3 regions of the Aurantimonas sp. A2-1-M11 genome follow, and region 1 is predicted to be linked to each of the others. Evidence: predicted binding sites of a transcription regulator. Region 1 holds the regulator's gene; each other region holds the start of a gene.

Region 1 (10,134 bases):
GCAGCCGGTCGGCGACGTTGCAGACGACCGAGCGGATCTCGCCCAGTTCCTTCAGCTCGGCGGCGGTCGCGAGGCCGGCCTTCTCGTCGACATCGGCAATGATCACCCGGACCCCGTCCCGCAGGAACCTTCGGGCGATGGCCTGACCGATTCCCTTGGCGCCGCCGGTGACGATCGCGACCTTGCCTTCGAGTGCCATGGCGCTTCTCCTTTGACATCAGAGCCGCGAGCGACGCGGCAACCGGCACTCCATAGCAGAACGCAGGGGCGGGGGCACGGCGTCAGGCTGGGTCCAGACGGCGGTGGTTAAGTTCCAGCCCCGGCCCGGGATTGCCAGCCCGGCACGGGATTGAACGCCGCATGGGCGCCGACTAGTGTCGTCCCATTCCTTCCCATCGTGCGCATGTCGTCGAGGGGCTCTTTGCAAATGGAGTGACCGTCCTTGGCCAGCGCGATCGAACAAAGCGTCAGGCGCGCGCTGCAGAAGGGCAATGCCGCCGATCCGGACTTTCGCCTCGTGGTCTACGAGGCGGCCGAGCGCGCCATCCTGCGCGTGCAGACGGCGCAGCCCGGCAACGAGGCGGAAACCGACCGCAAGCGCGAGCAGCTGATCGCCGCGATCGAGGCGATCGAGGCCGAATATCCGGCGCCGTTCGACCATGCGGACGATGCGGACCCGGATGGGGCGGATGTCCCGGTGTCGGCTGACGCCGAGCCGGGCGGCGCTCCGCAGGAACCGGCCGAGCCTGAGCCGCAGCCGGAGGACGGGACGCCACCGGCCGGGGACGATCGCGAGACCGACGACACGGCGGCGGGCATGGCTGCCGCACCAGGCACGCCGGACGCGGCCGTCCCGTCGGCGCCGGCCGCCGGGGCACGGCCTGCGCGCGACCGCTGGTCGCCCGACTACAAGCCGAAGCGCAAGCTTCCCTGGAGCCAACGCAGCAACAAGGCGGTGGGGGCGGTCATCGTCGTCCTCCTGCTGCTGCTGGTCACGGCGGCGATCTGGATCGTGCTGCCGCTCTTGCCCGGCACGCCCCAACGCGAGGCGACCGAGGCCGAGGGCCCGACCATCGCCGAGACGATCGACGCGGCGAATGCCGATCCAGCGCTCGGCGGCCGGCCCTCGGCGGACCAGTGGATCGACGTCTTCGCCGGGACCGAACTGGAGAAGATAGCCGCCCAGAGCGGCGCCAGCGCCAGCGCGGTCGCCGGCACCGGGGGGCGCATGGCGGTGCAGATCGCTACGCCGGCCGAGGGCGACGGGTCGGAGATCGGCCTGGTCATCGGCGCCGGAATCGTCGACGAGATCGCCGGCCGCCTGACCCGGGCCGAACTCACCGTGGGCTCGCCCGACGAAGCGCCCCGCGAATTCAGCGTGAGCTGCCTGTTCGGCGGCGAGACGGTGTGCGGGCGCCAGCGCTTCCAGGTGGATGCGGCGGAGCAGACCTTCGTCTTCGACATGGAGGTGCCGGCGGCGGCCACGGGCGCTGCCCGGCTGGCGATCGATCCGCAGATCGGCGCCGGCCCCAACGATCTGAATGTCTACGGCTTTCGTGTCCAGCAGATCGACTAGCGCCGGAGCTCCCCGGCCGGCGAGAGCACCAGACATCGTCAACCGTCATGTGACGGCGACAAACCGGCGCTACGAGGTGCGGATGTCGTTCCGCTCCAGCCGCCGATTCGCCGCCGCCGCACAGGTGCCTTCATGACCGTCCCGGAGGGATCGGAGGAGGAACCCGTGGTGGCGCGGGCCCGCACCGTGCGCGCGCGGCCGGTGGCGTTCGTCCTGGCCATCGGCCTGGGGACGCTGGCGCTGGCCGTGCCCGAAGCGGCGCTCGGCTGCCTCGCGGTGTTTCTTCTCGCCATGGCGGTGTTCTACCTGCCGCCGCGGGCCGACCGGCGGGGGCGGGGCGCCTCTGCCGCCGACCGCCCGGAGCTGGTCTGGCCGGGGCGGGGGGTGAAGTCCGTCGCCGAGGCGCTGCAGCAGCCGGCCTTCATCATCGACCGCCAGATGCTGCTGCGCTACCGCAACCCCGCCTCGCTGATCGGCTTCGGCAACATGGCGCTCGGCGACGCGCTGTCGCTGCGATTCCGCTCGCCCGAGTTGCTGGCGGCCGTCGAGACGGTGCTGCGCGACGCCCAGCCCGGCCGGGTGACGATCGAGGAGCGCCGTCCCGTTGAGCGGGTCTGGCAGGTCGAGATCCTGCCGATCCCGCCCTATCAGGGCGAGCGGCCGCATTTCTACCTGATCCTGTTCAGCGACCGGACCGCCGAATTGCGCATCGAGCGCATGCGCACCGACTTCGTCGCCAATGCCAGCCACGAACTGCGCACGCCGCTGGCCTCGCTGTCGGGCTTCATCGAGACGCTGCTGGGCCCGGCCAGGGACGACGCAGTGGCGCGCGAGAAGTTTCTCGGCATCATGCGCGAACAGGCGACCCGCATGTCGCGGCTGATCGACGACCTGTTGTCGCTGTCACGGGTCGAGATGAAGCGCCACGTGCCGGTCTCGACCATGGTCGACCTGACGGCCGTCCTGCGCAAGGTGGAGACCCAGCTGGAGCCGATGGCCGAACAGCTTGGCCTGGAACTCGCCCTGGACGTGCCGGAGGAGCCGGTGGTGATCGCCGGCGACGAGGACGAGCTGATGCAGGTATTCTCCAACCTCGTCGAGAATGCCTGCAAATACGGCGAGAGCGGCACGCGGGTGGAGATGTCGCTGACGCGCACGGTCGAGCGCGGCGAAACCTATGTCGACGCCGCCGTGCGCGACTTCGGGCCGGGCATCGCGGCCGAGCATGTGCCGCGGCTCACCGAACGCTTCTACCGGGTCGATCCCGGCCGCTCTCGGGCCAAGCGCGGGACGGGGCTCGGCCTGTCGATCAGCCGCAACATTCTGCTGCGCCATCGCGGCCGACTCCTGGTCGAGTCCACCATCGGCGTGGGCTCGGTCTTCACCGCACGCCTGCCCCTGCCACGGGGCGAATCCGGGGTCACCGGAAATTCTTCATCATAAACAGCCGCTTGCACTGTCATAAAGATGCAATCTGCGTGTCATATAGGGTTCTTCCAGCGCCGTTAGAGGTGTCCTCGAACCGCAGCCGCCAAGCAGGGTGGCAACGAAAAGCTCGGTTCGACAATGAAACTCCACAAGGAGACTCACCCGTGAAGAACACGCTCATCGCCGGCCTCGCGCTCGGCACGGCCCTTTCTCTCGTCGGTCATGCCGGCGCCCAGAGCCGCGACCAGATCCAGATCGTCGGTTCCTCGACGGTGTTCCCGTACACGCAGGCAGTCGTCGAGCAGTTCGCGAACGAGTCGGGCATGACCGCCCCCGTTCTCGAGTCGACCGGAACCGGCGGCGGCATGCAGATCTTCTGCGGCGGCATCGGCGCACAGACGCCCGACATCACCGGCGCTTCGCGCGCCATGACCGAATCCGAGTGGGAGCTCTGCAAGAAGAACGGCGTCACCAACGTGACCGAAGTTCTCCTCGGCAATGACGCCCTGTCGCTCGCGATGGCCCGCTCGGGCGCCGACGTCCAGGTCACCAAGGCGCAGCTCTTCCAGGCCCTGGCCGGCGAGGTCGAGGTCGACGGCGAGATCGTGCCGAACCCCTACATGAACTGGAGCGAGATCGATTCCTCGCTGCCCGACCAGCCGATCCTCGTCTACGGTCCGCCCCCGACGTCCGGCACCCGTGACGCCTGGGTCGAGCTGGTGATGGAAGAGGGCTGCGAAGCCTTCCCGGCCATCGAGGCTCTCGAGGAAGAGCGCAAGGAAGAAGTCTGCCAGCGCATGCGCACCGACGGCCCGTTCGTCGAAGCCGGCGAGAACGACAACCTGATCGTCCAGCGCCTGACGTCCGATGACAATGCCCTCGGCATCTTCGGCTACTCGTTCCTCTTCGAGAACCAGGACACGCTGAAGGCTGCCTCGATCGACGGCGTCGTGCCTTCGGAAGAGACGGTTGCGTCCGGTGAGTACGGCGTGTCGCGCCCGCTGTTCATCTACATCAAGAACGACCATCGCGAAGCCATTCCGGGCCTCCAGGATTTCGTTGCCGAGTACGTCAGCAGCGAAGCACTGGCCACCGGTGGCTACCTCGAGGAGCGCGGCCTCGTCCCGCTGTCGGCCGAGGAACTGGCGAAGGTCCAGGAAAACGCCACCGCCGGCAAGGCGATGGAAAACCCGTCCTGAAGCTGACGTCTTCATAGAACGACCCGTCTGCCGGCCATTTTGGCCGGCAGACATCTTCAGGGGATCAGCGCCTTGCCACTTTCCTACGTCTTTCTCATTCCCGTCGTCTTCGCCTTCCTGGCTTTCGGCTACGCTGCGCGACGTGCCAAGACCATTCCGAGGGGCGAGGAAGGCAAGCTGCACTCCCTGCCGAAATATCACGGCTACCTGGTCGCCCTCAGCGTCCTCGTCCCGAGCCTGGTCCTCATCGTCGGCTGGCTGATGCTGGCGCCGGTGGTCCTGCGTTCCGTCGTCATCTCGGCCCTGCCGGACCTGATCCGCGACGCCGCCACGCCCGCCCAGCTAAGCCTTCTGGTCAGCCAGGTGCAGCAGGCCGCGAGCGGAACGACCTTCGGCACGCCAGAGCCCTACATTCTCGAAGGTGCCCAGACGCTGGTCGCCGCCCAGCAACTGTCCAGCTGGCTGCTGCCCGTCGCGGTCGTGGCGGTCTGCATTCTGGCCGTGCTCCTGATCCTGCCCCGCATTTCGCTGCGCTTCCGGGCGCGTGAGAAGACCGAGCGGGTCATTCGCGGCATTCTCATCGTCTGTGCGACCGTCTCGATCCTGGCGACCGTCGGGATCCTCGTGTCGCTGGTCTTCGAGGGGTTCCGCTTCTTCTCGCTGGTGCCGGTGACGGAGTTCCTGTTCGGCACGCGCTGGGACACGCAGATCGCCATCCGGCCCGACCAGGTCGCCTCGTCTGGCGCATTCGGTGCAATCCCCGTCTTCGCCGGCACGCTGATGATCGCGCTGATCGCCATGGCCGTGGCGACGCCGGTCGGCCTGTTTGCCGCGATCTACATGGCGGAGTTCGCCTCCCAGCCGGTGCGCAGCGCGGTCAAGCCGCTGATCGAGGTGCTCGCCGGCATCCCGACGCTGGTCTACGGCTTCTTCGCCGTGCTGATCGTGTCTCCGGCGATCCGCGAGTTCGGCGCCTCGATCGGTGTCCCGGTGTCTCCCACCGCGGCGATCGTGCCGGGGCTGGTGATGGGCGTCATGCTCATCCCGTTCATCTCCTCGCTGGCCGACGACGCCATCAACGCGGTGCCCACGTCGCTGCGCGATGGCTCGCTGGGGCTGGGCGCCAACCGCAACGAGACGGTGACCAAGGTCATCCTGCCGGCGGCGCTCCCCGGTATCGTCGGCGGCATCCTGCTGGCCACCAGCCGCGCCATCGGCGAGACCATGATCGTGGTGATGGCGGCGGGTCTGACCGCCAATCTCACTGCCAACCCCCTCGAGGGCGTCACCACCGTCACCGTGCAGATCGTCACGCTGCTGATCGGCGACACCGCCTTCGACAATCCGAAGACGCTGGCTGCCTTCGGCCTCGGCCTCAGCCTGTTCATCGCCACCCTGGCGCTCAACCTCCTGGCTCTCGGGATCGTCAGAAAGTATCGGGAACAATATGACTGACACCACCCTGGACGGTATCGCCACGCTGCCCGAGAACGATGTCCGGACGGCGATCCGCAACAGCCTGAAGACCCGTCGGCGCAAGCAGACGCGGCTGCGGATCTACGGTCTTGCGGCGATCATCTTCGCCCTGTCGATGCTGGCCGTGCTGGTCGGCTCGGTGATCATGACGTCGCTGCCGGCCTGGACGCAGACGCAGGTGCGGATCGACGTCACCGTGCCGCCGGAGGCTGCCGAAGGGGTCAACGTCCGGCCCGGACCGCTGGCCGACGAATCCATCCTCAAGCTGTTTCCCGAGGCCCAGGAGCGCGCGGATCAGCGCGCGGTCACCTCGATCCTGAGCAACGGGGCGCAATACATCATCCGCGACACGCTGGAAGCCGGCACGCTGCAGCCGGGCGAGACGCTGTCGCTGTGGGTGCCGGTCACTGATTCCTACGAACAGCTCTATGAGGGTGTGATCACCACGGCCCAGCCGGAGAACCGGCGGCCGCTGAACGACGAGGCGATTTCCCGGTTCCAGACGCTGCAGGCCGAGGATCGCATCCGCTCGACCTTCGCCTGGGACCTGTTCACCTCGGCAGACAGCCGCTTCCCCGAGATCGCGGGCCTGCGCGGCGCCATTGTCGGCTCGTTCTACCTGCTGCTCATCTGTCTTCTGGTCAGCGTGCCGCTGGGCGTCGGGGCGGCGGTGTACCTCGAGGAATATGCCAGCAAGAACAAGTTCACCGACTTCATCGAGATCAACGTCAACAATCTCGCCGCCGTACCCTCGGTGGTGTTCGGCCTTCTCGGCCTGGCCCTGTTCATCGGCTTCTTCGGCATGCCGCGATCGGTGCCGCTGGTCGGCGGCCTGGTGCTGGCGCTGATGACCCTGCCGACGATCATCATCACCACGCGCAGCGCCCTCAAGGCGGTGCCACCGTCCATTCGCGAGGCCGCCCGCGGCGTCGGCGCGTCGGACATGCAGGTGATCGGCCACCATGTCCTGCCGCTGGCGGCCCCCGGCATCATGACCGGCGTCATCATCGGCCTGGCGCAGGCGCTGGGCGAGACGGCTCCGTTGCTGCTGATTGGCATGAACGCCTTCATCGTCGCCGCGCCGGACAGCTTCATGGAAGCCTCCACGGCGCTCCCGACCCAGATCTTCATCTGGTTCGACAGCCCGGAGCGCGGCTTCGTCGCACGCACAAGTGCCGCGATCTGCGTGCTTCTCATCTTTCTTTCGCTCATGAACATCACTGCGATCATCTTGCGTCGTCGCTTCGAAAGGCGCTGGTAGAATGCAACGGGACACCACCATGATGGAAAACCTTCAGTCGTCGCTCAACAGAGGTCCTGCCGTGCAGCCAAAAAGTGCGACCAAGATGCAGGCCGAGAAGGTGTCGGTCCACTACGGCACCAAGCAGGCGCTGTTCGATGTCGACCTCGAGGTGCTGGAACGCGAAGTGACTGCGCTGATCGGCCCGTCCGGCTGCGGCAAGTCGACCTTCCTGCGCTGCCTGAACCGGATGAACGACGCCATCGCGTCGGCCAGCATGACCGGCAAGATCACGCTCGACGGCGGTGACATCTATTCGCCCGACCTCGACGTGGTGGAACTGCGGGCGCGGGTCGGCATGGTCTTCCAGAAGCCCAATCCCTTCCCGAAATCGATCTTCGACAATGTCGCCTACGGCCCGCGGATCCATGGTCTGGCCCGCAACAAGTCGGAGCTTCAGGACATCGTCGCCACCAGCCTTCGGAAGGCCGGCCTGTACGAGGAAGTGAAGGATCGCCTGGACGAGGCCGGCACCGGCCTGTCGGGCGGACAGCAGCAGCGCCTGTGCATTGCCCGTGCCATCGCGGTGTCGCCCGAGGTGATCCTGATGGACGAGCCCTGTTCGGCGCTCGATCCGATCGCGACCGCCAAGGTCGAGGAACTGATCGACGAGCTCAAGCAGAACTACACCATCGTCATCGTCACCCATTCGATGCAGCAGGCCGCGCGCGTCTCGCAGCGCACCGCGATGTTCCATCTGGGCAATCTCGTGGAAGTCGGGCCGACGGAGAAGATGTTCTCCAACCCCGACGACAAGCGCACCCAGGATTACATCACCGGCCGCTACGGCTGATCGACAGGAGGAAGCGGCCATGGTCATGTCCGAACACATCGTCACGTCCTACGAGGACGAGCTGAAGCTGATCGTCCGCCGGATCTCCGAGATGGGGGGCATGGCCGAGCGGATGGTCGAGCAATCCGTCGCCGCGCTGATGCGCAGCGACTGGGGCCTTGCCCAGTCGGTGGTCGCAGACGACGTGCTGCTGGACGAGGCGCAGCGCACGCTCGACGAGCGGGCGATCCTGACGATCGCCAAGCGCCAGCCCATGTCCGTAGACCTGCGCGAGATCGTCGGCGCGATCCGCATCTCCAACGATCTGGAGCGGATCGGCGACCTGGCCAAGAACATCGCCAAGCGGGTGATCGCGGTGCACGACCATGCCCAGCCGGTCCAGCTGGTGCGCGGCATCGAGCACATGTCGGAACTGGCGCTCGAACAGCTGAAGGAAGTGCTCGACGCCTATGGCGAGCGCGACTCCGAACGGGCGCTGGCGGTGCGCGACAATGACGAGCAGATCGACGCCATGTACACGTCGATCTTCCGTGAGCTGCTGACCTACATGATGGAGGATCCACGCAACATCACCTCCTGCACGCACCTTCTGTTCAGCGCCAAGAACATCGAGCGGATCGGCGACCACGCCACCAACATCGCCGAGACGATCTACTACATCGAGACCGGCCAGCAGATCGCGGACGAACGTCCGAAGGGCGACAAAACGGCGACGATGACGCAGCCCGTGCTGAACGCCCAGGATCGCGAGGTCTGAGATGAGCGCACGGATCGTCGTCGTCGAGGACGAGGAGGCCCTCGGGATCCTCCTGCGGTACAATCTCGAGGCCGAGGGCTATGTCGTCGACGTCATCGACCGGGGCGACGAGGCCGACATCCGGCTGAAGGAAGAAGTCCCGGACCTGCTGATCCTCGACTGGATGCTGCCGGGGCTGTCGGGTGTCGAGCTGTGCCGCCGCCTGCGCCAGCGCGAGGAGACCGAGCGCCTGCCGATCCTCATGCTGACGGCGCGCGGCGAGGAGAGCGAGCGGGTGCGCGGGCTTTCGGTCGGCGCCGACGACTACGTCGTCAAGCCGTTCTCGACGCCGGAGCTGATCGCCCGGGTTCGGGCGATGCTGCGCCGGTCCAAGCCGGAGAAGATTTCCAGCCAGCTCGTCGCCGGCGACATCGACCTCGACCGCGAGACGCACCGGGTGAGGCGCGGCGGCCGCGAGATCAAGCTCGGGCCGACGGAGTTCAAGCTGATGGAATTCTTCATGCAGTCGCCGGGCCGGGTGTTCTCCCGCGAGCAGCTGCTGGACGGCGTCTGGGGCCGGGACATCTATGTCGACGAGCGCACCGTGGACGTGCATGTCGGGCGCCTGCGCAAGGCGATCAATCGCGGCCGGCAGCGGGACCCGATCCGCACCGTGCGTGGCGCCGGCTACGCCCTCGACGAACAGTTCAGCGCATCCAAGCCCGTCGCGGCGCCGGCGCGCACGCGGGTCGGTGCGGGCGCCTGACACCGGGCCGCCCGCACCCGGCAGACATCACGGCATAGAAGACACCCCGCGCGGCCTGGCCTCGCGGGGTGTCTGTCGTTTCGACCGAAAGGGAGGCGTCAGCGCGAGCGGCGACGATCCGAGAAGGGCTGGAAGGCGAGCTTGGCGTGATAGGCGCAATAGGGCGAGGAATCGCGCGCGCTGTTGCCGCAGAAATGGAAGTCCGGCTTCATCGGGTCGCCGACCGGCCATTTGCAGGTGGTCTCGCTGAGTTCAACGAGGCTGAGCTTGCGGGCGATCGGCACCACTTCGGCGCTTTCGCGCGTGTGCGGCTCGGCGACCACCTCCAGCTCTTCCTCCGGCTCCATCTTGAGCGCGGTGGCGCCCATGGTGCGGGGCATGGCGCGGCCGGGGGCCTGCGCGGAGGCGGCGACGAGGCGTGCGGGCACGACCATCTCGACGGTCTCGACCTCGGCGGCACGGCGCGGGGCAGGGCGTTCGACCGCCACCGGCTGCGCCACATTGGGCTGGCGGGCCCGCGATTCGAGTTTCAGGCGGTGCACCTTGCCGATCACGGCATTGCGGCTGACGCCGCCGAGGCGATCGGCGATCTGGCTGGCACTCAGGCCTTCGGTCCAGAGCTGCTTCAACAGCTCCACGCGTTCGTCAGTCCAGCCCATGGCAAGCTCCTTTCGGCATGGTCGCTGCGGCTGGAATCCCTCCACGAGCGCGACGGCTGACCGCGCCAGAACGCACAAGATATATTGAGGAACTAGGTCCGCCGCACGAAATCTAGTATGTTGACGCCAAGATAGCCCAGCCGCGGACTCGCTGACAAGGCTCGCCCGGGACGCAGGGGAATCGTTTGAGTGTTTTCCCCA
Region 2 (10,134 bases), on a different contig from region 1:
CGCGCCCTGCGCAACCTCGTCGACAATGCCGCGATGCATGGCGGCGGCGCCCGCGTGGCGCTCGCCCGCGACGGCGACGAGGCTGTCGTCAGCCTCGCCGACGACGGGCCGGGGATTCCCGAGCATCTCATCGGGCGGGCCTTCGAACCGTTCTTCCGGGTCGATCTCGGCCGCCGCCAGTTCAAGCCGGGCGCCGGGCTGGGCATGGCCATCGCCAAGGAGATCGTCGACCAGACCGGCGGCTCGATCAGCGTCGCCAACCGGGCCGGCGGTGGGTTCGACCAGACCATCCGCCTGCCGCTGGCGGTGTGATAAGGAGTAGCAATCCGTCTGTGCGTGCCGGCGGACGCACGCCCCGTCAGGGTGTGAGTTCGACCGCCTTGCCGCGGCGCGGCCGCGACGCCAGCATGTCGTCGAGCGTGACGGGCCGGTAATCCCAGGCATCGACGCCGACGTCGAACTGCCGGGTCATCGGCTTCAGCCGCCCGTGGGAGTGGCCGTGCAGGTCGATCGCGCCCTTGCCCATGCCGTTCCAGGTCCGGAAGGCGTAATGGCACAGCACCACGCGGTGATCGTCGATGGTGAGTTCGCGATAGGCCTGGACCGTTTCCCAGCCGGGCGCTTCGAGCGTGTCGAGATTATCGTTGTTGCCGGTGACGAGCTGCTTGCGGCCGTTGAGGCGAGCCAGAAGAGCGGCTTTGGCGGCGGCATCGCCGCGCGCGAAATCGCCGAGATGCCAGACGATGTCGTCCGGTCCCACGATATCGTTCCAGCGATCGATCAGTGCCGCATCATGGTCGGCAAGGTTGGCAAAGGGACGCCTGTCGATCCGCAGGACCCGCGGATCGTTGAAGTGCGTGTCGGCCGTGAAGAACATCGATCGGACTCTTTGCCGTGCCGGGCCATGCGAAGGTCCGGCACGGTCATGTATCAGCTACCCGCGGCGGGCAACCGGGCGATCGCGTCGGGCTGGCCGATGCGGCGATCAGGCCCGTCTGCGGGCAGGACGATCAGGGGGCGCCTCGGGGCGTGCCGGGGCACCGCCTCGCGGCGGGCCGTTCGGCAGCGGACGTTGCCGCCCCGCAGGCCGAATTATGCCGGCTGGATGTTGACCGCCTTGGGTCCCTTGCCGCGCGGATCGGGCTCCGTGTCGAAGGAAACCTTCTGATTCTCCGTGAGGGACGTCATTCCGGAGCGCTCGACGGACGAGATGTGCACGAACACATCGCTTCCGCCCGCATCCGGACTAATGAAGCCGAAGCCCTTGTCCATGTTGAAGAACTTCACCGTACCAGTCTGAGCCATTTTACTACCTGTTTTTCCAGTCGGCGCCGGGCATACCGCCCGCGCGCCGAGACAGAATGGTGGGCAATGGCTCGCGATGCAAGCGGCGGGACGCGCCTCAGGGCGAGATTCCGCTGCGGCAGGCTGCAGCGAGTGAGCGATCCGGCGGGAAAAGCCGGAGCAAACGCCGGTTCGCCGACACCGCACGAGGCGTCACCGGTGCCGTCTCGGTTGAGCCGTGGCCCGGCCTGTGCAATAGGAAGCGCGGCTGGGCGGAAATGCAGCCACTCGCGCGCATGCTCGTTGCCGCCGCCACTGCCGATACCCAAGGATTACCAGATGCCGTTCCGTACAACGAGCACGCCACTCGCTCACGCGCTCGCAGAGCGCGGTTACGTCGACCCGACCCCGGTGCAGGATGCCGTCCTGGAGCCGCAGGCGGCGGGTCGCGACCTCCTCGTCTCGGCCCAGACGGGTTCGGGCAAGACCATCGCGTACGGGCTTGCCATCGCCCCGACGCTGCTCGGCGAGGCCGAGCGCTTCGGCGCCGCCGGCGCACCGATGGCGCTGATCGTCGCGCCGACGCGCGAACTGGCGATGCAGGTGACGACCGAACTGTCCTGGCTCTACGCCAATACCGGCGCCGAAATCGTGACCTGCGTCGGCGGCATGGATCCGCGCGCCGAAAAGCGCAAGCTGGCGCAGGGCGCGCACATCGTCGTCGGCACGCCGGGCCGGCTGCGTGACCATCTGGAGCGCGGCGCGCTGCAGATCGGGGCCCTGAAGGCGCTGGTCCTCGACGAGGCCGACGAGATGCTCAATCTCGGCTTCCGCGAGGATCTGGAGTTCCTCCTGGAAGCCACGCCGCGCGAGCGGCGTACCTTGCTGTTTTCGGCCACGCTGCCGAAGATCATCTCGACCATGGCCAAGCGCTACCAGCGCGACGCCCTGCGCATCGAGGCGACGCGCAGCAGCGCCGCCCATGCCGACATCGAATACAAGGCGATCCGCATCGCGCCGAACGAGCTCGAACATGCGGTCGTCAACGTGCTGCGCTTCAACGACGCGCCGAGCGCTATCGTGTTCTGCAACACCCGCGAAGCGGTGCGGCACCTGTCCTCGAGCCTTCTGGAACGCGGCTTCTCGGCAGTGACCCTGTCGGGCGAACTCGGCCAGGCCGAGCGCAACCAGGCCATGCAGGCCCTGCGCGACGGGCGCGCGCGCGTGTGCGTGGCCACCGACGTGGCGGCGCGCGGCATCGACCTGCCGGGCCTCGCCCTCGTCATCCACGCCGACCTGCCGAGCGACGCCGAAACCCTGCAACACCGCAGTGGCCGCACCGGCCGGGCCGGGCGCAAAGGCATCTCGGTGCTGCTGGTGCCGATCTCGCGCCGGCGCAAGGCCGAGCGGCTTCTGGCCGAAGCCCGGATCCGGGCGGAATGGGGCGGCACGCCCTCGGCCGACGCGATCCGCAAGCTGGACGAGAACCGGCTGCTGACCGACCCGATCCTGTCGCAGGAATCGAGCGAGGAAGATCTGGCGGCTGCCCGCACCCTGCTCGAACAGCACACGCCGGAAAACGTGGCAGCGGCGCTCGCGCGGCTCTATCGCTCGCGCCTGCCCGCCCCCGAGGACGTCTTCGATCCGGGCTATGGCCCCGATCCGAAGGCCGGGAAGGACTTTTCCGAGGGCAAGGATCGTGGCGCCCGCAAGGAGCGCGAGCAGGCCAGCGGTCCGATGGTCTGGTTCCACATGGATGTCGGCCGGCGCAACAATGCCGATCCGAAATGGATCCTGCCGCTGCTGTGCCGGCGCGGCAAGATCACCCGGCAGGAGATCGGGATGATCAAGATCTTCGACCGGGAGACAAAGTTCGAGATTTCCGAGAGCGTCGCCAGGCGCTTTGCCGATGCCGCCGAAGTCAGCGACGGCGACGACATCACCATCTCCACCACGGCGGCGCCGGGGGGCGGCGACTTCGACCGCAAGGGCGGCTTCGGCAAGCCGGGCGGCAAGAAGCCGTTCAACCGCAAGGGCGGCACCGGCCCGGGCAGCGCCAAGCCGCGCCGCCCCAGGCCCAAGCCGAACGCCTGACACCCCGAACGACACCGAGGCCGGGCGGCTGTCGCCCGGCCTCGGATCTGATACCCCGCCCCTGACCGGAGCCGGCCGACGTTCGCCTCAGGCCCAGGCTTCCTCGAGCAGTCGCAGGAAATCGGCAGCGACCGCCGGCCGCGGATTGGTGGCCGTCGAATGGTCCTTCTCTGCGCCCTCGGCCACGGCCGCAAAGCTTTCGCGCGGCACCTGCATCTCCGACAGCGTCGTCGGCAGGCCGAGATCGCGGTTCAGCGCGGTGATCGCCGCGGCGAGGTCGGCGCCCGGCTCCAGACCCATCGCACCGGCGAGGGCCTGGTACTTCGCTTCGGCAGACGGTGCGTTGTAGCGCAGCACCGCCGGCAGGAGGATGGCATTGATCGTGCCGTGATGCAGGCGCACGCTCTTCAGCCCGCCCAGCGGATGCGACAGCGAGTGGACCGCCCCGAGCCCCTTCTGGAAGGTCATGCCCCCCTGCAGCGCCGCCATCATCATCTCGCTGCGCGCGGTGATGTCGTCGCCGCGTTCGACGGCGCGGCGGATCCACCGCATGGCGCGGGCAAGCCCGTCCAGCGCGATCGCCTCGGCCGGCGGATTGTAGCGCGGCGACAGGTAGGTCTCGATGCAATGGGTAACGGCGTCCATGCCGGTGGCGGCAGTCAGCGCCGGCGGCAGGCCCAAGGTCAATTCTGGATCGCAGATCGCCACGCTGGGGATCATGTGGGGAGAGATGAAGCCGAGCTTGCGCCCGTCCTCCAGCGTGACCAGCGCCGCACGCCCGACCTCGCTGCCGGTCCCCGCCGTCGTCGGCATGGCGACCAGCGGCGGCTTGTCGGCGGTGATGCGCGGAATGCCGCCGAGGATCGCCGCATATTGCTCCAGCGGTCCTGGATGGGTCGCCAGCAGCGACACGGCCTTGGCCAGATCGATGGGCGAGCCGCCGCCGATCGCCACCAGGCTGTCGCAGCCATGTTCGCGATAGAGCGCCAGCGCGGCGTGGACCGCCGCCTCCGTCGGGTTCTCGGGGGTGCCGTCGAAGACCACGGTATCGGCCGGCAGGCCGGCGGCCGCGAGCACCCGCTCGACCAGACCGGCGGCGACGATGCCCTTGTCGGCAACGATCATCGGGGTGCCGAGGCCGAGCTCGTGGAGTTCGGTGGCCAGAAGCGCGGCGGCGCCAACCTCGAACTGGATCTTCGTCAGATAAGTGATCAAGGCCATGCGTGGCTCCCCAATGGCGTGTCGCAGCGCTGGCCTTCGCTCCTCAGGACCCGGCCGCGCCGCGAGGGATCCATAACCCTTGCGAACGGCTTTGAAAATGCCGACAGGCGATCCTCGCCCGCGTCGCTCATCGACCTCCGCGAGCCAGGGATGATTTCGGGCCGCAATGCCTCGCCGAAGACGCACCCTGTGCGCCGGAATCAAGAATTCACGGGCCTTTCGACAGATTTTCCACCGTCATCGAAGCTTCATGCTTGTGTCATGGAGCGGTTTTGAAGCACTCCTAGACAAGCGGCTTGCAACGAGCTCGGCAACAGGGCCCGAGAGTCGCATCAAGGGTGAGGAACACATGATGAACCGCAAAATTCTGGGCGCCGCCGTCGCCATGGGCGCGCTGATCGCCGGCGCCAGTCAGGCCTTCGCCGTGACCGAGCTGCAGTGGTGGCACGCCATGACCGGCGCCAACAACGAAGTCGTCGACACGCTCGCCAAGGAATTCAACGAGAGCCAAGACGAGTACAAGATCACCCCGGTCTTCAAGGGCACCTATCCGGAGACGCTGAATGCCGGCATCGCCGCCTTCCGCGCCCAGCAGCCGCCCGCGATCATCCAGGTGTTCGACGTCGGCACCGGCGTGATGATGGGCGCCGAGGGCGCCGTCATGCCCGTCGCCGAGGTGCTGGAAGCCGCAGGCTACAGCTTCGACAAGGCGAACTACCTGCCCGGCATCGTTGCCTATTATTCCAAGCCGGATGGCACGATGCTGTCCTTCCCGTACAATTCGTCCTCGCCGATCCTCTATTACAACAAGGACGTCTTCGAGAAGGCCGGCCTCGACGTCGACAGCCCGCCGCAGACCTGGCAGGAAGTCTTCGAGGCCGCCCGCACGATCAAGGAATCGGGCGCGGCCGAGTGCGGCTACACCTCGACCTGGCTGACCTGGATCCACCTGGAGAACTTCGCGGCCTGGAACAACGTGCCCTACGGCACGAACGAGAACGGCCTGGCCGGCACCGACGTCGAGCTGAAGATCAACGCACCGCTCTATGTCGAGCACTTCCAGGCCATCGCCGATCTCGCCAAGGACGGCGTGTTCCGCTACGGCGGCCGCACCTCGGAAGCCAAGCAGCTCTTCCTGTCGGGCGAATGCGGAATCCTGACGGAATCCTCCGGCGGTCTCGGCGACATCGTCAAGTCCGGCCTGAACTACGGCATCGGCCAGCTTCCCTACGACGCCAATGCCGAAGGCGCCCCGCAGAACACCATCCCGGGCGGCGCCAGCCTCTGGGTCTTCGGCGGCAAGTCGGACGAGGAGTACAAGGGCATCGGGGAGTTCTTCAACTTCCTGTCCCAGACCGAGATCCAGTCGCGCCTGCACCAGGTCTCGGGCTACCTGCCGGTGACCGCCGCCGCCTATGACGCGACCAAGGAATCGGGCTTCTACCAGGAGAACCCCGGCCGCGAGACGCCGATCACGCAGATGATGGGCAAGCAGCCGACCGAGAACTCCAAGGGCGTGCGCCTGCCGAACCTGCCGCAGCTGCGCGACATCCAGAACGAGCAGTTCGAGCTGATGCTGTCGGGCCAGCAGGACGCCCAGACCGCCCTCGACAAGGCTGTCGAGCTCGGCAACGAGGCGATCGCCGAAGCGCAGTAAGCGCCCGCGCCATCATCCATCGACGCCGGGCGGCCAGGTCGCCCGGCGTTTCCTTCCCGTCGCCCCCGCCCCGCCGCGGCGACCCAGTTTCAGAGACGCCGTGTCGAAAGCCGTCTTTCCCAACAAGTGGCTGCCCTATCTGCTGCTCGCGCCGCAGGTGGCGATCACCCTGGTGTTCTTCTACTGGCCGGCAAGCCAGGCGCTCTTCCAGTCGGTGCTGCGGCAGGACCCGTTCGGGCTGAAGACGACATTCGTCGGCCTCGCCAATTTCCGGTCGGTGCTGGACGACCCCAGCTATCTCAACGCCGTGAAGGTGAGCGCGGTCTTCTCGATCTCGACCGCCCTCCTCGCCATGTCCCTGGCGCTGCTGCTCGCCTCGGCAGCCGAGAAGGTGACGCGCGGCAAGGGTTTCTACCGCACGCTGCTGATCTGGCCCTATGCGGTGGCCCCGGCCGTCGCCGGCATGCTGTGGCTGTTCATGTTCAACCCGGCCATGGGCACCTTCGCCTACATGCTGCGGCGCAACGGCTATGACTGGGATCCGCTGCTGAACGGCGACCAGGCCATGCTGCTGGTGGTGGTGGCCGCGGCCTGGAAGCAGATCAGCTACAATTTCCTGTTCTTCGTGGCGGCGCTGCAGTCGATCCCGAAATCGCTGACCGAGGCCGCGGCGATCGACGGCGCCGGTTCCACCAAGCGCTTCTGGACCATCGTTTTCCCGCTGATCGCGCCGACCACCTTCTTCCTCCTGGTCGTCAACACGGTCTACGCCTTCTTCGACACCTTCGGCATCATCGATTCCGTCACCGCCGGCGGGCCGGCGCGGGCGACCGAAACGCTGGTCTACAAGGTCTATGTCGACGGCTTCGTGAATCTCAACCTCGGCAGTTCGGCGGCCCAGTCAGTGATCCTGATGGCGATCGTCATCGCCCTGACGGCGGTGCAGTTCCGCTATGTGGAACGCCGGGTGCACTATGGTTGAGCGTCAGGACAGCCGGCCATGATCGAGCGCAGCCCCATCGGCCGGCCAGTTGCCCACGTGCTTCTGGTGCTGGGCCTTCTGATCGTCGCCTTCCCGATCTACTACACCTTCGTCGCCTCGACGCAGACACTGCAGACCATCCTGCGGCCGCCGCTGCCGCTGCTGCCGGGCGACCAGTTCCTCGACAATTACAGCGAGGCGCTGTTCGGCGGCGTCGACCGGATCGGCGGGGTCAGCGTCTGGACGCTGCTGTTCAACACCTCGGTGATGGCGCTGGGCATTGCGGTGGGCAAGATCGTCATCTCGATCCTGTCGGCCTTCGCGATCGTGTTCTTCCGCTTTCCGCTGCGCATGACCTTCTTCTGGCTCATCTTCATCACCCTGATGCTGCCGGTCGAGGTCCGCATCCTGCCGACCTACAAGGTGATGGTCGATCTCGGCCTGATCGACACCTATGCCGGGCTGATCCTGCCGCTGATCGCTTCGGCCACGGCAACGCTGCTATTCCGGCAGTTCTTCATGACCATCCCCTCGGAACTGGTCGAGGCGGCGCGGGTGGACGCTGCCGGGCCGATGCGCTTCTTCCGCGACATCCTGCTGCCCCTGTCCAAGACCAACATCGCGGCGCTGTTCGTGATCCTCTTCATCTATGGCTGGACGCAGTATCTGTGGCCGCTGCTCGTCACCAACGACAACCAGATGAACACGATCGTCATCGCCCTGAAGAAGATGGTGTCCTTCGCCGACGCCGATACGCCCTGGCACCTCGTCATGGTGACGGCGATCCTGGCGATCGCGCCTCCCGTCCTGGTCGTCGTCCTGATGCAGCGCTGGTTCGTGCGCGGCCTCGTCGAAGCGGAGAAGTAGTCTTGGCAGGCATCGAACTGAGGGACGTGCGCAAGGTCTATGCCGGCAATGTGGAGGCCGTGAAGGGCGTCTCGCTGGAGATCCCCGACGGCGAGTTCGTCGTCCTCGTCGGCCCCTCCGGCTGCGGCAAGTCGACCCTATTGCGCATGGTGGCAGGGCTGGAAGCGATCACGTCGGGGACGGTGACCATCGGCGACCGGGTGGTCAACGAGCTGGAGCCGGCCAAGCGCGACATCGCGATGGTGTTCCAGAACTACGCGCTCTATCCGCACATGACCGTGCGCCAGAACCTGGAATACGGCCTGAAGAACCGCAAGATGGCGAAGGACGAGATCGCCCGACGCGTCGACGAGGCCTCGAAGGTGCTGGAGATCGCGCCGCTCCTGTCGCGCAGGCCGGGGCAGCTCTCCGGCGGCCAGCGCCAGCGCGTTGCCATGGGCCGCGCCATCGTTCGCGAGCCGGCGGCGTTCCTGTTCGACGAGCCGCTGTCCAATCTCGACGCCAAGCTGCGGGTGCAGATGCGCGCCGAGATCCGCCGCCTGCAGCGCCAGTTCGCCACCACCAGCCTGTACGTCACCCACGACCAGCTCGAGGCGATGACGCTGGCCGACCGGCTCGTCGTCCTGAATGCCGGACGCATCGAGCAGGCCGGCTCGCCGATGGAGATCTACGAGCGTCCGGCCAGCCTGTTCGTGGCCACCTTCATCGGCTCCCCGGCCATGAACCTCGTCCCGCTCGGCGACGGCAAGAGCGGCGTGACCGGCATCACAGGTCTCGACGCGCTGGCCGCGACGACCCCTGCCGCGATGACCCTCGGCATCCGCCCCGAGCACATGCGGCTTCTCGCTGACACGCCCGCTGTCGACGGCGAGTTCGTCTGCGACCTGACGGTCACCGGCGTCGAGGTGGTCGGTGCCGAAAGCTACGTCTATGGCGCCCTGCCCAACCAGGGCCCGGAGATCGCCGTGCGGGTGGCCGGCTACAGCCACCTCGAGCCGGGCACGCCGGTGCGCGCCGCCGCGTCGCTGGCCGCCGTGCACCGCTTCGACGCCGCCAGCGGTCGCCGCCTCGACTGATCTGCGGCCCGCTGCGCGGGCAGTCCCGCGCTGCCGGCATGCGAGCCCCGGCACAAAGGCCGATACGGCGCCGCTTGCCGCAGGCCCGCGGACGGCCTAGAATGGGTACTACAGACGCAAGCGGGAGAGACCGGCCGCAAGGCCGGCGCCGAAGGAGCAACCGCCCCGGAAACTCTCAGGCAGAAGGACCGCCTGCGTCACTGCAAATTCCGAAGAGCGACGGCCGTCTTGGTCGTCCGCCGAAGGAGAAAGTGTCCGCCGGAAATTCTTCCGCGGCCGCGAAGCTCTCAGGCTCATGACGGGAGGGGCATGAACGACGCCCCCGCTGCGGCGGGGCGAAAGGATCGTCATGACCTCCATCGCCGTCATCGGCGCCGGCATCACCGGTGTCACCACTGCCTATCAGCTCGTCCTGCGGGGCTTCGACGTGACCGTCTTCGACCGTCACGCCCATGCCGCCATGGAAACCTCCTTTGCCAATGGCGGCCAGCTCTCGGCCTCCAACGCCGAAGTCTGGAACCAGCCGAGCACCTTCCTGAAGGGGCTGAAATGGATGCTGCGCAAGGATGCGCCGCTGCTCGTCCATCCGTCCCCGTCTTGGCACAAGCTGTCCTGGATGATGGAATTCGTCCTCGCCGCCCGCAGCTACGAGACCAACACCATCGCCACCACCCGGCTGGCGATCGCGGCACGCCGGCATCTGCTGGAGGCGGCCGAGCGCGAGGGCTTCGACTTCGATGCCGAAAAGCGCGGCATCCTGCATGTCTATGAGGACCGCGCGGAGATGGCGCACGCCGCCGATGTGAACCGCCTGCTCGCGAAGGGCGGCCTGCGCCGCGACGCCGTGACGCCGGCCGAGATCGCCGCCATCGAGCCCACCATCCGCGGGGATTTCGTCGGCGGCTTCTTCACCGAATCCGACTTCACCGGCGACATCCACAAATATACCCGCC
Region 3 (10,134 bases), on a different contig from region 1:
CCAGCGCGATCATCATCTGGAACGGGTATGTGCCGCGATACGCCAGGAACCCGCCGATGATCGCAAAGACTTCGCCTTCGAAGAACGTCCCGGCAAAGACGATGATCGGTCCGAATTCGGAAATGAGGCGCAGGATTTCGTACACATGGTCTCCGAATGTCGTGACATGAAGGGCGTGCAGCCGCCGACCGTTCCGTCACGTTCCAGTCTGGCGGCGCTTGTCGCAGAGTTTTGAGGCGCAAAAAAGTGGCTTCGTGCGTTCTTGCGTCTGCCGCCGCTGACGACCACGATCCGCGTGGCCCGCCGGTAGCCGTTGCGAGCAGGCAGGCACCGGCGGGCTCGCCTGCTGCATCGACCCTTGCTATGTGCCGGCCGGGCGACGCTTTCGGGCCATCGCGCCGATGACCAGGATCTGCATGCGGGGCCGACGATGCCGGGCGACGACACTCTCAACGGCCGCCTGCGGCTCGCCATTGCACAGGTCGAACCGGCCCTCGGCGACATTGCGGAAAATCTCGGCCGAGCCCGCAAGGCACGCGCCGAAGCTGCCCGCGCCGGTGCCGATCTCGTCGTCTTTCCCGCCGGCTTCCTCGCCGGCTGCCCGCGCCAGGATGTCGCGACCGGACCAACCTTTGCCCGCGCCTGCATGGACGCGGTGGGCATGCTGGCCGCCGAGACAAGCGACGGCGGGCCGGGCGTCGTCATCGGCTGCCCGTTCATGACGGAGGATGGCATCCACGACGCCGTGGCGGTGCTCGACGCGGGGCGCATTCTCGCCTGGCGCTCGCGGGTCGATATGCCGCTTCACCGCAGCTTCGAGGCGCCGGCGGCCTACCGGGCGGGGCCGATGCCGGGCCCGGTGGCGTTTCGCGGCGTCAGGCTCGGCATTCCCATCGGCGATGATGTCTGGGGCGATCTCGACGTCTGCGAGACCTTGGCTGAATCCGGCGCGGAACTGCTGCTGGTGTCCGACGCGGCGCCGTTCCGGCATGGCGGACTCGATCTGCGCCATCAGGCGGCGCTGCGGCAGGTCATCGAGACCGACCTGCCGCTGGTTCATGTCAACGGCCTGGGCGGGCAAGGCGACGGGGTGATGGACGGGGCCTCCTTTGCCTTTCAGTCCGACCGGACCCTGGCGCTCCAAGCGCTGCAGTTCGCCGCCGGGATGATCGTCTCCGATTGGGCGAAGATCGGCGAGGTCTGGCGCTGCGAGACGCGGCAGATCGCCGATCTGCCGGGGCCGGAGGAAGCGGTCTGGCGCGCCTGCGTCCTTGCCATCCGAACGCATGCCGAATCGCGGGACGCCAAGGCGGTTGCGGTTGGCCTGTATGGAGACCGCGATTCGGCAATTGTCGCGGCGATGGCGGTGGATGCGCTGGGACCCGCATGTGTCCATGGCGTCGTCGTGCCGGACGCGGCCGGTCCGGACGATGACGCCGATGCGGCCGCAGCATGGGGCGGGTCCCTCGGCGCCGCTTGCCACGTGGCGCCGCCGGCCGACATCGTCGCTGCCTGCGACGGGGCGTTGGGCGGACCGGGCGACGCCGGCGTTCTGCTTCGGTCCCGGCTTCGCGGCATGCTCCTGACGGTGATGGCGGACCGCTTCGGCGCTGCGCTGCTCGGCGCCACGAACCTGACCGCTTTGCGCCTCGGCATCCCGGCCCGCGACGGCGTGCTGGCGGACGGGTTGAACCCGATCGCCGATCTTTCCGGGGGCGACCTTGCTGACCTCGCACGATGGCGAGAGGGGCACCGCCCCGCCGACTGCCTCGGCCCCGAAGCCATCAGCGTTCTCCCGGGGCTACTCGAGGCGCCGCCGGCGCCCGTGGGAGCCGTCGCAGGCTCGGTATTCGCCGCGGAATCGGAACCCATCGTGGCGCGGCTCGCGGCCCATGGCGGCGACGTCGATGCAGTGGCCGCGGAAGGGTTTGACCGGAATCGGGTGCAACTGATCGGCGAGGCGCTCTACATGACGTCCTTGAGGCGCCGACCCGTGACGCCCGGCTTGCGGCTGGACGGCCGGCGATGACCGCACGCGCCGATGGTCCTGACGGGTCAGGGCGAACCGATGAAGGAGAGGTCCTGATGGAAATTCCGCCGCCCGATACCCTGGCGACCGTCGGCGTGGCCGTCGGAGCCCTGTTCATGCTGCGGTATTTCCTGATCATGCGCCGCATCTGGAAGGCCGTGGGCTACCGACCGAGCTTCCAGTTCGGCGACTATTTCCAGGTACTGCGCGCCCGGTCCTATGGCGCGGAACTGGAGCCCGAACGTCGCTATGCGGCGCGCCAGCTCATCTTCGGGGGTGTCTTCCTGATCGGTGGCCTGCTCCTGTTCGGCTGGCTGCTGGCGACCGGCATGGCGGTTCGAGTCGGCGTCTGATCCGGAACTGCCCGCAACAAGTGAGCGACACCCTCTGGTCGGATGCGGGCCCCGTGCTGGCGCGATCGGTGCCGCGGATGCTAAGGCAGGCATGACTTCCCTTGCAGCGCCACCCGACGGTCGCGCCAGGCACCGCCGCGTGCGGCCCGGAGCCCCATGCAGTTTCTGACGTTCATCGGCACCAATGCGCGCTGGCTCGGCGGCGGCTTCCTGCTGTGCTTCTTCTCGTCCTTCGGCCAGACCTTCTTCGTGTCCCTGTCGAACGGCGACATCCGGCGCGACTACGATCTGTCCAATGGCGAGTTCGGCATGATCTACATGCTGGCGACCCTCGCCAGCGCCGCGACGCTGCCGTGTCTCGGCTGGACGCTCGACCGGTATCCGGCCTGGCGGGTAGCCGCGGTCACGGTGGTCTGCCTCGCCATTGCGACGCTCGCCATGGCGGTATCAAGCTCGGTGCCGCTGCTGATACTGGCCATCTATCTCCTGCGCCTGTTCGGGCAGGGCATGATGACCGAGATTTCCTTGACCACGACCGGCCGCTGGTTTGCCGCCAACCGGGGCCGGGCCATGGCGCTCGTCACCCTCGGCCACCATGCCGGCACCGGGCTCCTGCCGCTGGTCTTCGTGCTGGCCGCCGGCGCCTTCGGCTGGCGCGGCACCTGGGTCGCGAGCGCCGTCGTGCTGATCGTCGTCGCGCTGCCGACCATCGTCGCGCTCATCCGGCGCGAGCGCGACCCGCAGTCCGAGCCGCCGGGGACGTTCTTCCCGGATGTCGCCGACTGGACCATGGGCGAGGTCCTGCGCAGCCCGACCTTCTATATCGTCTCCATGAGCGTGCTGGCGCCGCCCTTCATCGGCACGACTTTGTTCTTTCATCAGGTGTATCTGACCGATCTGCGTGGTTGGTCGTTGGAGGTCTTCGCCGCGGGTTTTGCCGTGATGTCGGCGGTGACCGTCGTGTTCGCGCTTCTCTGCGGCTGGTTGATCGACCGCTTCAGTGCCTTGAAGCTTCTGCCGTATTTCCTGATCCCGCTGGCCATCGCCTGCTTCGTGGCGGCGAATATCACCGCCGAAGCCGCGATCTTCGTCTTCATGATCTGTCTCGGCGTGTCGAACGGCTTCTCGTCCACCCTCTTGGGCGCCCTGTGGCCGGAACTCTACGGCGTGAAGCATCTCGGCGCGATCCGCTCGCTGACCGTCGCGCTGATGGTGCTGGCCTCGGCGCTCGGACCGGGCATCACCGGCATCCTGATCGATCTGGGCGTCCCGTATCCGCTGCAGATTGACGCCATGGGCCTGTATTGCCTGGTCATGACCGTCGCCATGGCGCTGCTTGCCGGTCGTCTGGCGCCGAAGACGCCGAGCGTCGACTCGGCGCCGGCACCGGGTGCCGGGGGTGCCGTCGACCGCATCGATCCGCAGCCGCGCGAGACCTGACGCAGCTTCGCGCCGTTCGAAAATCGATTCCGCTCTGCGGGCCGATGCTGTAGGGCGAAGCCATGACCGTCACCGTCCGCTTCGCGCCGTCGCCCACCGGGCATCTGCATATCGGCAATCTGCGCACTGCGCTGTTCAACTGGCTGTTCGCCCGCAGGCATGGCGGCCGCTTCGTGCTGCGCTTCGACGACACCGACCGGGAGCGCTCGCGGAGCGAATATGCCGACCTGATCGCCGTCGACCTCGTCTGGATCGGCGTGTCGCCCGATCGCGTCATCCGGCAGTCCGAGCGCCTGCCGCTCTACGACGCGGCGGCCGAGCGGCTGAAGGCGGCGGGCCTGCTGTATCCCTGCTACGAGACGCCAGAGGAGCTCGACCGCAAGCGCAAGCGGCTGGCCGCACGCAATCTGCCGCCGGTCTATGGCCGCGAGGCGCTGCGCCTGACCGACGCCGACCGGCAGGCGCTGGAGGCCAAGGGACGCAAGCCCCACTGGCGGTTCCTGCTGCCGAACTTTGCCGACGATCCGCTGGCGCCACGCCGTACCGAGATCCACTGGGACGATCTCGTGCGCGGGCCCCAGACCGTCGACCTGGCCTCCCTGTCGGACCCCGTCCTGGTGCGCGCGGACGGCAGCTATCTCTACACCCTGCCGTCCATCGTCGACGACGGCGATGTCGGCATCACCCACGTCATCCGCGGCGACGACCACGTCACCAATACCGGGGTCCAGATCGCAATCTTCGCGGCGCTGGGCCTGACCGCGCCGGTCTTCGGCCACCACAATCTCCTGACCACCCTGTCGGGGGAAGGGCTGTCGAAGCGCTCCGGCGCGCTGTCGCTGGTCTCCTTGCGCGAGGCCGGCCTCGAGCCCATGGCGGTGGCCTCGCTGGCCGTCCTCGTTGGCCTTCCCGGCGCGATCGACGCCATGCCGGATCTTGATGAGCTGGCGACCCGCATGCAGTTCGAGGGCAGTTCGCAATCGGCCTCGAAGTTCGACCCGTCCGAACTCGATCGCCTCAATGCCGATCTCGTTCACGCCATGCCCCTGGTAGCCGTGGCCGACCGGCTCGCCGCGATGGGCGTGCCGGCGGGGCAGGCCGACGCCTTCTGGCAGACGGTGCGGGCAAACTGCGCGCGCGTCGCCGATGCGGCGGAATGGGTGGGGGTGGCCTTCGGCGACCTCGACCGGACGCCCGAACTCTCCGGCGAGGACCGGCAATTCGTCGCCGCGGCCCGCGACAGCCTGCCGGAGGGCGAATTCGGCCCCGACACGTGGCGCGAATGGACCGGCGCCCTGAAGCAGGCAACCGGGCGCAAGGGCAAGGCGCTGTTCATGCCGCTGCGGCTGGCGCTCACCGGCCGCGACCACGGGCCGGAACTGGCCGCCCTGCTGCCGCTGATCGGCCGGCAGCGCGCGGTGGCCCGCCTCGGCTGATTGCGCCCGAGTCCGGCACGGCGTACCGGCGCCGGATGCCCGTGATCAGTCGCTGAGCTGCACTGCCTGGGCGGTGGCGATCGCGGCCATGTTGACGACCCCGCGCGAGGTCACCGATGGCGTCATCACGTGGGCCGGCGACGAGACGCCCAGGAGGATCGGCCCGACATGCAGGGCGCCGGTCATCTCCTTCACCACATTCAGCGTGATGTTGGCGGCGTCGATGTTCGGGAAGACGAGGAGATTGGCTTCGCCCTTCAGCATCGACTGCGGCATCGTGCGCTCGCGGATGACGCTGTTCAGGGCCGAATCGCCGTGCATCTCGCCGTCGATTTCGAGCTCTGGCGCGCGTGTCTTCAGCATCTTCACGGCGTCGCGCATCTTGCGGGTCGCTGGCGTGTCGTCGGAGCCGAAATTGGAGTGCGAGACGAGGGCGATCTTCGGCTCGATGCCGAAGCGGCGCATCTCGGTAGCCGCCAGAAGGGTCATCTCGACCAGATCCTCGGCCGACGGATCGCGCTGGACGTAGGTATCGAGGAAGAACTTGGTGTCCTCCTGAGAGATCAGCAGGCTCATGGCGGCGAATTTGTGGGCCCCGTCGCGCACCCCGACCACCTGGCTGATGTCGCGCACGTGGTGTGGGAACCGCCCCTCCAGCCCGCAGACGAGGGCGTCGGCCTCGCCGCGGGACACGGCGACGGCGCCGATCACCGTGGTGTTGGTACGCACGATCGTGCGGGCGGTGTCCGGATTGACGCCCTTGCGCCCGACCTTCGAGAAATAGTGGTCGACATAGTCGCGGTAGCGCGGGTCGTCCTCGGGATTGATCACCTCGAAATCGTCGTTCGGCCGGATTCTCAGCCCGTAGCGCTCCAGCCGCGCGGCGATGACGCTGGGACGGCCGATGAGGATGGGCGCGCAGATCTTCTCTTCCAGGAGAACCTGCGCTGCGCGCAGCACCCGCTCGTCCTCGCCGTCGGAAAAGATCACACGCTTGCCGGAATCCGTCGCGATGCGGAAGATCGGCTTCATTATCAGGCCGGAGCGGAAGACGAAGCGGTTCAGCCGGTCGAGATAGGCCGGCATGTCCTCGATCGGGCGCGTGGCGACTCCATCGGCCACGGCGGCGCGGGCGACGGCCGGCGCGATCTTGAGAATCAGGCGCGGGTCGAATGGTGCGGGAATCAAATAGTCCGGCCCGAAGACCGGCGTCTCGGCCCCGTACGCCTTGGCGGCGACCTCGGATACCTCTTCGCGCGCCAGCGCCGCGATGGCGTCGACGGCCGCGGTCTTCATGCCCTCGGTGATGCCGGTCGCGCCGCAATCCAGCGCGCCGCGGAAGATGTAGGGGAAGCACAGGACGTTGTTGACCTGGTTCGGGAAATCCGAGCGACCGGTGCAGATCATGGCGTCGGGACGGACCTGCTTGGCCAGGTCCGGCATGATCTCGGGCTTGGGATTGGCCAGCGCCATGATCATCGGCTTGTCGGCCATCTTCTCCAGAAGCTCGGGCTTCAGCACGCCGCCCGCCGAAAGCCCGAGGAACACGTCGGCCCCGTCGATCACCTCCGCCAGCGTCCGCTTGTCGGTCCGCTTGGCATAGACCGCCATCCAGCGATCCATGCGCTTCTCGCGCCCCTCGTAGACGACGCCCTCGATGTCGGTGCAGGTGATGTTCTCGCGCCTGGCGCCGAGCTCGACCAGCAGGTTGAGGCAGGCGATCGCGGCGGCGCCGGCGCCGGAGGTGACGATCCTGGCGTTCTCCAGCGTCTTGCCGGCCAGCATCAGGCCGTTGCGGATCGCCGCCGCGACGATGATCGCGGTGCCGTGCTGGTCGTCGTGGAAGACCGGGATCGCCATGCGCTCGCGCAGGCGTGCCTCAACCTCGAAGCATTCCGGCGCCTTGATGTCTTCCAGGTTGATGCCGCCGAAGGTCGGCTCCATCGCGGCGACGACGTCGCAGATATGGTCGATCTCGTGGGCGTCGATCTCAATGTCGAAGACGTCGATGTCGGCGAATTTCTTGAAGAGGACCGCCTTGCCTTCCATCACCGGCTTGGAGGCGAGGGGACCGATATCGCCGAGGCCGAGGACGGCGGTGCCGTTGGAGACCACGCCGACGAGATTGGCCCGGCTCGTATAGACCGCGGCCAGCGACGGATCGGCCTCGATGGCCAGGCACGGCGCGGCGACGCCGGGCGAATAGGCCAGCGCCAGATCGCGCTGGTTACCCAACGGCTTGGTGGCCTGGATGGCCAGTTTTCCGGGCTTCGGATAGCGATGGTAGAAGAGCGCCTGTTCGTCCAGATCGCCCATGCTCGGCCGATCCTTGGCGGTTTCCTGTCCGGACATTCTCGCTCCTCCGTGCCGGCGTCGCGACCGAAGGAGGGCGGCAGCAACGCGTCGCGCCTCTTCTAACGCATCGGTCCGGGCTGGCAACCGGACCGCCTGCGTCGTCCACCGCCACGGCCCGACTGACGAAGCGTCACACGACTGCAATCAGAATCAGGCAATTCCCGAGTAACGCAAAGGGTTTATCCGGGGCAAAGCACGGGATGGCGACGATGCATACGCTGACGACCGCTCGGCACTTCCGGACATTGTTCCTGTCCGACGTGCATCTGGGATCCAAGGCCGCCCAGGCCGAGATGCTGGTCGATTTCCTGCGCCTGCACGATGCGGAGACGATCTATCTCGTCGGCGACATCATCGACGGTTGGCGGCTGAAGCGCGCCTGGCACTGGCCGCAGGCCCACAACGACGTCGTCCAGAAGCTCCTGCGCAAGGCGCGCAAGGGTGCCCGGATCATCTACATTCCCGGCAATCACGACGAATTCCTGCGCGACTTCCTGGGCCATCATTTCGGCGGCGTCGAGGTCAAGCGGACCGACATCCACACCACCGCCGACGGTCGCCGCTTCCTCGTCATGCATGGCGACGAATTCGACGTCGTGGTGCGCAATGCCCGGCTTCTGGCCTATCTCGGCGACTGGGCCTACGACACGGCGATCTCGATCAACGTCGTCTTCAACTATGTCCGCCGCCGGCTCGGCTTTCCCTACTGGTCGATCTCGCAATGGGCCAAGCTGAAGGTGAAGAACGCGGTGAACTTCATCGGCGCCTTCGAGACGGCGCTCGCCGACGAGGCTGCCCGGCACGACTGCGAGGGCGTCATCTGCGGCCATATCCATCACGCCCAGATGACCCGCCACAACGGCGTGGAATATGTGAATACCGGCGACTGGGTCGAAAGCTGCACGGCGGTGGCCGAGCGCCATGACGGCTCGTTCGAGCTCATCCGCTGGGCGCACCTGGCAGGACAGCGCGCTGCGGTGCCTGATGCAGTAGCCGAGCCGGAACCGGTCGAACGGAACGCCGCGCGCGTCGAGGCGGCCTGACATGAGCCGCATCCTCATCGCCACCGACGCCTGGGAGCCGCAGGTCAACGGCGTCGTGCGCACGCTGTCGAGCCTGGCCGATCAGCTGCGTAGCCGGGACAGGGACGTGCGCATTGTCGGCCCGAGCGATTTTCGTACCGTCGCGTGCCCGACCTATCCCCAGATCCGCCTCGCACTGGCCTCGGCCGACAGCCTGGGGCGCACCATCCGCGAGTATCAGCCCGACGCGATCCATATCGCGACGGAGGGGCCGGTGGGTTTTGCGGCGCGCCGTGCGGCCCTGCGCGCGGGCCGGCCGTTCACCACCAGCTTCCACACCCGGTTTCCCGAATATCTCAGCCGGCGCGCGCCGATTCCGGAAAACCTCACCTACGCGCTGCTGCGCCGGTTCCACGCGCCGGCCACGGCCTGCCTGGTGCCGACCGAATCCATGCGCCAGACCCTGGTGGGGCTCGGCTTCGACAAGCTCGTCACCTGGACCCGTGGCGTCGACCGCAGCCTGTTCCGGCCACAGCAGAAGGTCGATTTGGGCCTGCCGGGGCCGGTTTTCCTGACCGTGTCGCGCGTCGCGCCCGAGAAGAACATCGCGGCGTTCCTCGATCTCGACCTGCCGGGCTCGAAGGTCGTCGTCGGCGACGGGCCGTCTTTGGTGGAACTGCGCCGGCGCTATCCGCAGGTGCATTTCGCCGGCGCCCAGACGGGCGAGGCGCTGTCACGCTATTACGCCGCGGCCGATGTCTTCGTGTTTCCCTCGCTGACCGACACCTTCGGCATCGTGCTCATCGAGGCCCTGGCTTGCGGCGTCCCGGTCGCAGCCTATCCCGAGCCGGGGCCGCTCGACGTCGTTGGCGGGACCAGAGCCGGCTGCATCTCCGGTGATCTGCGCGAGGCCTGCCTGGCCGCGCTGACGCTCGACCGGCAGGACGCGCTGGAGCGTTCCATGGCCTACAGTTGGGAAACCTGCGCCGACATCTTCCTGTCGGCGGCCGAGGGCACGCAGATGCAGCCGGAGTTCCAGCTCGCCGGCTGACGACCGCTGCATCTCAGACCTGGCTTCGGCTCGGGGCAGGTACCCCTATCGCGAGCCTAGCCCCAGAGCCGGGGCGTCGGCGGCGAGACCGTGGCATCCGTATAGACAAGGCCGCCATCGCGATCCTTCGCCAGAAGCAGGGGGCCGTCGAGATCGACGAATTCGGCGACCTGCGCCAGCAGGACGGCTGGCGCCATGGCCAGCGAAGTGCCAACCATGCAGCCGATCATCACGCCGAAGCCCATGGTGTGGGCCCTTTCGACGAGCCGCAGGCCCTCCGTCAGGCCGCCGGTCTTGTCGAGCTTGACGTTGACGAAGTCATAAAGCCCGACCAGCTTGTCCAGATCGTCCGCCGTGTGCACCGATTCATCGGCGCAGACCGGTACCGGGTGCGGGATGTCGGCCAGAATGGCGTCGTCGCCGGCCGGCAGCGGCTGCTCGACCAGGA

Evidence for each region. Region 1 encodes PhoB, which activates phosphate uptake and scavenging genes when phosphate is short. Its sites were predicted from a motif close to TGTCATNNANCTGTCAT; they were not measured.
Region 2: the regulator PhoB is predicted to act here: its motif matches at 4,835-4,851, upstream of ugpB (sn-glycerol-3-phosphate ABC transporter substrate-binding protein UgpB).
Region 3: the regulator PhoB is predicted to act here: its motif matches at 7,742-7,758, upstream of VQ042_RS06360 (UDP-2,3-diacylglucosamine diphosphatase).

What each region holds. Positions count from the first base shown of each region.
Region 1 covers NZ_JAZHLI010000011.1:53,167-63,300, reverse strand. Annotated here, with positions in the region: gene VQ042_RS07445 (SDR family NAD(P)-dependent oxidoreductase) at 1-199, opposite strand, end outside; gene VQ042_RS07440 (hypothetical protein) at 443-1,576, shown strand; gene VQ042_RS07435 (ATP-binding protein) at 1,709-3,019, shown strand; gene VQ042_RS07430 (substrate-binding domain-containing protein) at 3,169-4,203, shown strand; gene pstC (phosphate ABC transporter permease subunit PstC) at 4,276-5,658, shown strand; gene pstA (phosphate ABC transporter permease PstA) at 5,651-6,940, shown strand; gene pstB (phosphate ABC transporter ATP-binding protein PstB) at 6,963-7,772, shown strand; gene phoU (phosphate signaling complex protein PhoU) at 7,792-8,529, shown strand; gene phoB (phosphate regulon transcriptional regulator PhoB) at 8,531-9,274, shown strand; gene VQ042_RS07400 (GcrA family cell cycle regulator) at 9,373-9,933, opposite strand.
Region 2 covers NZ_JAZHLI010000004.1:75,333-85,466, reverse strand. Annotated here, with positions in the region: gene VQ042_RS02970 (ATP-binding protein) at 1-312, shown strand, start outside; gene VQ042_RS02965 (metallophosphoesterase family protein) at 359-877, opposite strand; gene VQ042_RS02960 (cold-shock protein) at 1,093-1,305, opposite strand; gene VQ042_RS02955 (DEAD/DEAH box helicase) at 1,624-3,378, shown strand; gene VQ042_RS02950 (iron-containing alcohol dehydrogenase) at 3,466-4,599, opposite strand; gene ugpB (sn-glycerol-3-phosphate ABC transporter substrate-binding protein UgpB) at 4,949-6,256, shown strand; gene ugpA (sn-glycerol-3-phosphate ABC transporter permease UgpA) at 6,357-7,238, shown strand; gene ugpE (sn-glycerol-3-phosphate ABC transporter permease UgpE) at 7,257-8,105, shown strand; gene VQ042_RS02930 (sn-glycerol-3-phosphate import ATP-binding protein UgpC) at 8,108-9,181, shown strand; glycine riboswitch at 9,293-9,382, shown strand; gene VQ042_RS02925 (D-amino acid dehydrogenase) at 9,531-10,134, shown strand, end outside.
Region 3 covers NZ_JAZHLI010000009.1:72,113-82,246, reverse strand. Annotated here, with positions in the region: gene VQ042_RS06390 (DedA family protein) at 1-145, opposite strand, end outside; gene VQ042_RS06385 (nitrilase-related carbon-nitrogen hydrolase) at 431-2,029, shown strand; gene VQ042_RS06380 (hypothetical protein) at 2,086-2,382, shown strand; gene VQ042_RS06375 (MFS transporter) at 2,539-3,822, shown strand; gene gltX (glutamate--tRNA ligase) at 3,885-5,258, shown strand; gene VQ042_RS06365 (NADP-dependent malic enzyme) at 5,304-7,610, opposite strand; gene VQ042_RS06360 (UDP-2,3-diacylglucosamine diphosphatase) at 7,823-8,656, shown strand; gene VQ042_RS06355 (glycosyltransferase family 4 protein) at 8,658-9,686, shown strand; gene dgcA (N-acetyl-D-Glu racemase DgcA) at 9,743-10,134, opposite strand, start outside.